One region of the Streptomyces sp. UC4497 genome, then DNA from elsewhere that is predicted to be linked to it. Evidence: riboswitches for the same ligand, from Rfam matches in the RefSeq annotation. Region 1 holds a riboswitch; the other holds the start of a gene.
The links. A riboswitch is a leader RNA that binds a small molecule or an ion and turns the genes downstream of it on or off. The one in region 1 is predicted to bind thiamine pyrophosphate.
Positions count from the first base shown of each region.

Region 2: it holds a riboswitch for thiamine pyrophosphate, as region 1 does, so the genes downstream of both, ACYSUO_RS08390 (purine-cytosine permease family protein) here and thiO (glycine oxidase ThiO) in region 1, are expected to answer to the same signal.

Region 1 covers NZ_JBTYHB010000022.1:35,110-38,885, forward strand. Annotated here, with positions in the region: gene ACYSUO_RS27040 (Rv2175c family DNA-binding protein) at 1-353, opposite strand, end outside; gene ACYSUO_RS27045 (NAD(P)/FAD-dependent oxidoreductase) at 438-1,679, opposite strand; gene ACYSUO_RS27050 (hypothetical protein) at 1,799-2,146, opposite strand; TPP riboswitch at 2,199-2,312, shown strand; gene thiO (glycine oxidase ThiO) at 2,310-3,488, shown strand; gene thiS (sulfur carrier protein ThiS) at 3,485-3,685, shown strand; gene ACYSUO_RS27065 (thiazole synthase) at 3,693-3,776, shown strand, end outside.
Region 2 covers NZ_JBTYHB010000004.1:263,283-267,058, reverse strand. Annotated here, with positions in the region: gene thiM (hydroxyethylthiazole kinase) at 1-692, opposite strand, end outside; gene ACYSUO_RS08390 (purine-cytosine permease family protein) at 779-2,179, opposite strand; TPP riboswitch at 2,169-2,263, opposite strand; gene ACYSUO_RS08385 (family 2B encapsulin nanocompartment shell protein) at 2,677-3,776, shown strand, end outside.

The sequences.
Region 1 (3,776 bases):
GCCTGGGCGCGGCGCTTCACCTCCGTACCGCGATTCTCGCTCAAGGCCTGCGCGGGCGTGCCCGGCAGGCTCGGGTCGGAGGTGAAGAGCCACTCCAGCATCTCTTCGTCACTGAAGCCGTCGTCCCTCAGAACCGTCAGGAGGCCGACGAGCCCCTTGACGATCTTGTCGCCGTCGATGAAGGCGGCGGGCACGTACAGCGCCCTGTTCTCACCGCGGCGCACGGCGATCAGCTGGCCTTCCTTGACCAGCTGTCGCACGCGCGTCACCTCGACATCGAGCTGTTCCGCGATGTCGGGGAGGGCGAGCCAGGCAGGGACAAGAGCATCGATCTTTGCGTCAATCTCGGTCACACGACAAGCGTGCCATCCCGGACTGACACTCGGAAGCCGAGCCGGTGCGGATGGGCCACGACTCCTCCCGTTTCGCCCCTTCTGTCACGCCTTGGAGGCCACCGCGGACTTCAGCGGGCGGGCCGGATCCGCGAGGAGCTCCGGGTCGAGCGCGGTCCCCGCCTGGATGAGTTTGCGCCCCTGGGCCAGGTCACGCGGCTTGCCGACGGCGAGGACCGCCACCAGGGCGCCGTCACGCAGCCAGCACACCGACCAGGCCGCGCCGGCGGGGTCGCCGCGCCACACCGTCGTGTCGGCGCCCGCGTGGTGCCCGGCGTACTGCACGAACCGGCCGAACTGCTCGGACCAGAAGTAGGGCACCGGGTCGTACACCGCCGGGGTCTCGCCGACGATGTTCGCCGCCACCGTGCGCGGCCCCTGCAGCGCGTTGTCCCAGTGGTGGACCATGAGGCGCTCCCCGTAGCGCTCCGAGGGGAACGAGGAGCAGTCCCCCACCGCGTACACGTCGGGCACGGATGTGCGCAGCCCGTCGTCCGCGAGGACCTCGCGGTGGGCGCCGAGCTCGATGCCGGAGCCGGCCAGCCAGCGGGTGGCGGGGCGGGCGCCGATGCCGACGACGACGGCTCCCGCGGGCAGCCGCGTGCCGTCGTCGAGGACGACGACGCCCGGCTCGACGCTCTCCACGCGCGCGTTGGTGCGCAGCTGCGCTCCGGCGTCGGCGTACCAGGCCGCCATGGGGGCGGCGATCTCGGCGGGCAGCGCCCCGGTCAGCGGCCGGTCGGCGGCCTCCACCACCGTGACCCGGCAGCCGGCCTCGCGGGCCGCGGTGGCGAACTCGGCGCCGATCCAGCCGGCACCCACGACCACCACGTCGTGCTGCTCCGCAAGGACGGGCCGAAGCCGCTCGGCGTCGTCGAGCGTGCGCAGCAGGTGCACGCCGGGGGCGGACCGCGCGCCCGGCAGCTGCACGGGCTCGGCGCCGGTCGCCACGACCAGCACGTCGTACGGGACCGGGCCATCGGCCGTGTCGAGCTCGTGGTCGCCGGGCCGCAGCCCTGTCACCTCGCGGCCCAGTTCCAGGGAGACGCCGAGCGCCTCGAAGTCCACGTCGAAGGCCGAGCCCTCGGCCTTGCCGAGCAGCACCGCCTTGGACAGCGGTGGCCGGTCGTACGGCTGGTGGGGTTCGGCGCCGAGCAGCGTGACCGCGCCGGTGAAGCCCTGCTCGCGCAGCGCCACCGCCGTCTGCACACCGGCCATGCCCGCGCCCACGATGACGACGTTCCGCTGCCCCGAAGGCGCTCCGCTCCCGCTCCGCTGCTCGCTCACGGGATCAACCTTAGGCACGCGATCTTGCGTCGGTCAGCGGTGCGGGCCACTCCCGCGCCGTGACGTCCTGCACATGTGCCGGCGGTTTAGCGATCAAGGCAAGGGCGGCGCCGCGGCGTTCACACCCGGCCGGGGAGCTCCTCGACCACGCTGGTGCCGCTGCCTTCCTGCGACTCCCACTCCCAGGTCTCGTCGAGGCGCACCCGGCCGTCCGGGAGCTCGGACACGGTCGAGACGCAGTGCCCGGAGGAGGTCGTTCCGTCGGTCTTCAGCTGTACGTAGCGGAAGTCGATCCCGTCCCCGGAGCGCGTGCCCACAAGGTGCCCCTCCACGACATCGCCGCCTACGTAAGCGGCCGAAATCCGGCCGTCCTTCTCCCGGTACGTGAAGCGGGTCCGCGTACCCACCTGACCCGGGGCCTGGTCGACAACGGGGGACAGAACAAGACCGTCAAGAGAACGGGCCACGAGCTGAGACTCCCTTACTGGAGGCCATGGTGAACGGCTAGGGTGGCCAACGTAGAGCACTCGCGGGAGCCCGTACGCAGCGGGCTGAGAGGGAGGCTGGAGCGGCCTTCGACCGTACGAACCTGATCCGGGTCATACCGGCGAAGGGAGGGGCTTGACGCCCATGTCGTCGACGCCATCCGTTCATTCGCACACCTGCGACGTCCTCGTCGTCGGTGGCGGCATCATCGGTCTCGTCACCGCCTGGCGGGCCGCGCAGCGCGGTCTCTCCGTCGCGGTCGCGGACCCCGAACCCGGCGGCGGGGCCGCCCAGGTGGCGGCCGGAATGCTGGCCGCCGTCACCGAACTCCACCACGGCGAGCAGACGTTGCTCGGCCTGAACCTCGCCTCCGCGCGCCGCTACCCGGACTTCGCGGCCGAGCTGTCGGAGGCCACCGGGCAGGACCTCGGCTACCGCGCGTGCGGCACGCTCGCGGTCGCGCTCGACGCCGACGACCGCGCGCACCTGCGCGAACTGCACGCGCTGCAAACGAAGTCGGGGCTCGAGTCCGAGTGGCTCTCGGGCCGCGACTGCCGCCGCCTCGAACCGATGCTCGCGCCGGGCGTGCGCGGCGGACTGCGCGTCGACGGGGACCACCAGATCGACCCGAGAAGGCTCGCGGGCGCCCTCGTGACGGCCTGCGAGCGCTCCGGCGTGACCTTCCACCGGTCGTGGGCCGAAAGGCTCCGTGTCGTCCGCGACCGGGCGTGCGGCGCGGTCCTCGCCGACGGCACCGAACTCGCCGCGGACCAGGTCGTGCTGGCGGCGGGCAGCCGCAGCGGACAGCTCGCGGGGGTGCCCGACGCGGTGCTGCCGCCGGTCCGCCCCGTGAAGGGCGAGGTGCTGCGCCTGACGGTGCCGAAGCGGTACGCACCCTTCCTCAGCCGCACGGTCCGCGCGGTCGTGCGCGGCGGCCACATCTACCTGGTGCCGCGCGTCAACGGCGAGCTCGTCGTGGGCGCCACGAGCAACGAACTCGGCTGGGACACCACGGTCACCGCGGGAGGCGTCTACGAACTCCTGCGGGACGCCCACGAACTCGTCCCCGGCATCACCGAACTCCCGCTCACCGAGACCCGCGCGGGCCTGCGCCCCGGCTCCCCCGACAACGCACCGCTGCTGGGGCCGACCGCCCTGCCCGGCCTCCTCCTGGCGACCGGCCACTACCGCAACGGCGTGCTCCTGACGCCGATCACCGGCGACGCCATGGCGCACGTCCTGACCACGGGTGAACTCCCGGAAGAAGCCCGCCCGTTCACACCGCAACGCTTCGGCACAGCCCTCCTGGAGCAGCCCGCATGAAGGTCCACATCAACGGCGAACCGCGCACCGTAGTAGCGGGCACCACGCTCGACCTCCTGGTCACCACGCTCACCACCGCCCCAAAGGGCGTCGCCGCCGCGCTCAACGAAATCGTCGTCCCCCGCACCCAATGGCCCGCCACGGCGCTCTCCGATGGAGACCGCGTCGAGGTCCTCACGGCCGTACAAGGAGGCTGAACCGTCCATGGCCGACGACACTTTCGTCCTCGGGGGCGACGCGTACTCCTCGCGTCTGATCATGGGTACGGGCGGGGCGCCCAGCCTCGAC
Region 2 (3,776 bases), on a different contig from region 1:
GTGGCGGCGGCGACGGTCGTCGCGAAGCGGTCCTCGTCCACCGCGGCGAACGCGGCCATCACCGCGCCCAGCGCGCATCCGCCACCGGTCACGCGGATCAGCAGCGCGTCCCCGTTGGCGATCCGGGCACTGCGGGTGCCGTCGGTGACGTAGTCCACGGGGCCCGACACGGCGACCACGCTGCCCGCCGTCCGCGCGAGCTGCGCTGCCGCGTCCTCGGCGTCGTCGACACCATGCGAGGCGTCCACGCCCCGGCCGCCGCCACCCGCGCCCGCGAGCGCGATGATCTCGGAGGCGTTGCCCCTGATCACCGTCGGCCGCAGCGCGAGCAGGTCGGCGGCGAGCGCCGTGCGTACGGGCAGCGCGCCGATGGCCACCGGGTCGAGCACCCACGGCGTGCCCGCCTCGGCCGCGGCCCGCGCCGCCTCGGGCATCGCGGCGCGCTGCTCGGCGCGCGGGGTGCCGAGGTTGACCAGCACGCCCGAGGCCACGCGGGCGAAGGGCCCGGCCTCGTCGGGGATGTCGACCATGGCGGGCGCGGCGCCGACCGCGAGCAGCACGTTGGCGGTGAACCCGGTGACCACCGCGTTGGTCAGGCACTGCACCAGCGGTGCGTCCTGCTGTACGCGCCCGAGCGCCTGCGCCGCGAAGGCGACGAGGTCGTCGGGGCGGCCGGGGGACGTCTGAGGCATGGGGTGACTCCAGGTACAGGAGGTGAGACAAGTACAGGTGGTGCGAGAAGTACAGGTGGTGCGAGGTGCGGGGCTCGTACGGCAGGTCAGCCGCGTCGCCGCAGCCGCAGCGGCGCGTACACGGCGGCGGCCACGAGGAACGCCACGTAGTACGACACGTCCGCGCCGTGCAGTGCTTCGGCCACCGGGCCCACGTACAGGCTGGTGTCCATGAACGGGACCGCCGCGGCGAAGGCCACCACAAAGGCCAGCAGCGCCGGCCAGGTAGGCTCTCGCCGCTCGCGCTCGGCGGCGAGGTCGATCGGCGCTCCGGCCCGCGCCCTGGCCCGCGCGCGCCAGTCGACGAGGACGATCGCCACGAAGCCGGGGATCCAGTACCCGACGAACAGCAGCACATTCTGGAACCGCGCGGTGGTGTCGGCGGCGTGCATCCACAGCACGAGCGGGAAGCCCAGTGCGGCGGCGAGGGCGGCGGCCACCGGGCGCGGGATGCGCACGCCGATGGTCTGCAGGGCGAGCGAGCCGCTGTAGTCGTTCATGGCGTTGCTGCACAGCGCGGCCAGCGCCACGGCGAGCAGCCCGAACGCGCCGACCGCTCCCCCGCCGAGGATCTCGTCGACCCCGGCGGCCGTCTGGTCGGTCAGCACGGAGGCGCCCCACAGCCCGAGCGCCTGGACGGCCACGAACGACACCAGCAGGCCGAGCAGCGTGTACCAGAACATGCGGGTACGGGAGGTGGCGGCGGGCAAGTAGCGGCTGAAGTCGCTGGCGTACGGCGCCCAGGACAGGCTGAGGCTCAGCGCGATGGTGCTGGTCAGGACGAACGCGCCGACACGGTCGGCCCCGTGCACGGAGGCGTGGGCGGCGGGGTGCACGCCGTCGAGCAGCCGCCAGGCGATCAGCGCGAACGCGGCGCCGAGCACGAAGGTCATGACGATCTGCAGCCGGTGGATGGCCTCGTAGCCGAAGACACCGAGCAGGCCCTGGGCGAGCAGCATGACGAGGACGCCGGCCCAGAACGGCCAGCCGAACAGCCGGGCCAGCGCGTCACCGCCGAACAGGCCGATCAGCGCGTCCCACGCGATGGACGACAGCCACTGCAGCACGCCCGGCAGCACGACGCCCCGCCCGAACGCGAGCCCGGCCAGCGGCAATTGCCCCGCCCCGGTCCGACTTCCCCACGTCCCCAGGTAGGCGGTCGGCACCGCGCCGACCAGGGTGCCGAGCACGACGGCGGCGAGCGCGGTGGTGAAGTCGAGTCCGAGCGCGATGCCGACGGTGCCGGTGAAGACGCCGGTCATGGTCAGGTTCGGGGCGAACCACACGGTGAACAGGCGCCCGGCCCCGCCGTAGCGGTTGCCTTCGGGCACCGGTTCGATGCCGTGCCCCTCGATGCCGAGGTCGCCGGGTGCCGCGGGCATCCGCCCGTCGAAGGCGCCGCTCTCGCGGTCGGCAGGCAGGCCACTGGAAACATGCGCGACAGGCATGAGACATCCCTCCGCCAGTACGAACTGGTTCAGGTTCGACGGGTGTGTTCTCAGCCCTCTGGTGGGGCACCCCGTGTCCGGTTACGGCGGCCAGGGTAACGCGATGGCCCGCTGCGGCGCGCGGGTGGGTTCCTGCCCGGCCGTGCCGCCATTACCTTGCCCCGTGCAAAGTCCGCAATGAGGACCTCTGGGGCTGCTGGCCGACTTCCATCGGGTTTGCGATGCCGCGACACCCTGCTGCCGCGTGAGCACGGGCCGGCATCCGCGGGGACACACCACGGAAACGGGCCGAGATCCATCGGTGGCCGGGCAAACACCGCGCGGCCTTGATCATCGCATCGAGTTAATGTCACCGGCTTCCCTTGGCCGGGCGGGCGAGGCGGCCCTTACGGTGATCCAGGTTCTGGACGCATTGCCTCAGACATATCCCTCTTTCCTTCTTCTGTCCCGTTGTTACGGGCATGCGCGCTTTCGCCCGACCAAGGAGAGCTCACCCGATGACCGTTGACTCGACCACGCCGGAAACCGCGTCGGTACCGCCGCAGCAGACCAGCCTCGGCACGGCGGCCGCCCGCAACCTCGCCACCACGACCAAGTCCGCACCGCAGATGCAGGAGATCACCTCGCGGTGGCTGCTGCGGATGCTCCCCTGGGTGGAGACCAAGGGCGGCGTCTACCGGGTGAACCGCCGCCTGACCTACACCGTCGGCGACGGGACCATCGAGTTCATCCAGGACGGCGGCGACGTCCGGGTGATCCCCCGCGAACTCGGTGAACTGTCGCTGCTGCGCGGCTTCGACGACGTCGAGGTGCTCACCACCCTCGCCGACCGGTGCGTGCAGCGCGACTTCCGGGCCGGCGACACACTGGTCGAGCGCGGGGCACCGGCGGACAAGCTCCACCTGATCGCCCACGGCCGCATCAGCCAGCTCTCCGAGGGCGAGTACGGCGACGAGGTCGCGCTCGACGTCCTCGCCGACGGCGACCGCTTCGGCGACAACGCACTGCTGGACGAGGACGCCCGGTGGGAGCAGACCGCGGTCGCCGAGACCTCGGGCACCCTGCTCACGCTGTCGCGCGCCGACTTCGCGGCCGTGCTGTCCGCGGCGCCGCACCTTCAGGAGCACATCGACGAGTTCAAGTCGCTCGCGACCCGGGGCCAGAACCACCGCGGTGAGGCCGAGATCCCCATGTCGGCCGGACACGTCGGCGAGCACGAACTCCCCGGCGCCTTCGTCGACTACGAGGCGAAGCCGCGCGAGTACGAGCTCTCGGCCGCCCAGACGATCCTGCGGGTGCACACCAGGGTCGCCGATCTCTACAACGAGCCGATGAACCAGACGAAGGAGCAACTCCGGCTCACCATCGAGGCGTTGCGCGAGCGCCAGGAGCACGAGCTCGTCAACAACCGGGAGTTCGGCCTGCTCCACAACGCCGACTTCAAGCAGCGCCTCCAGCCGCACTCGGGTCCGCCCACCCCGGACGACCTGGACGAGCTGCTCTGCCGCCGCCGCGGCTCGAAGTTCTTCCTGGCACACCCCCGCACGATCGCGGCGATGGGCCGCGAGTTCAACGCGCGCGGGCTCTACCCCGACCA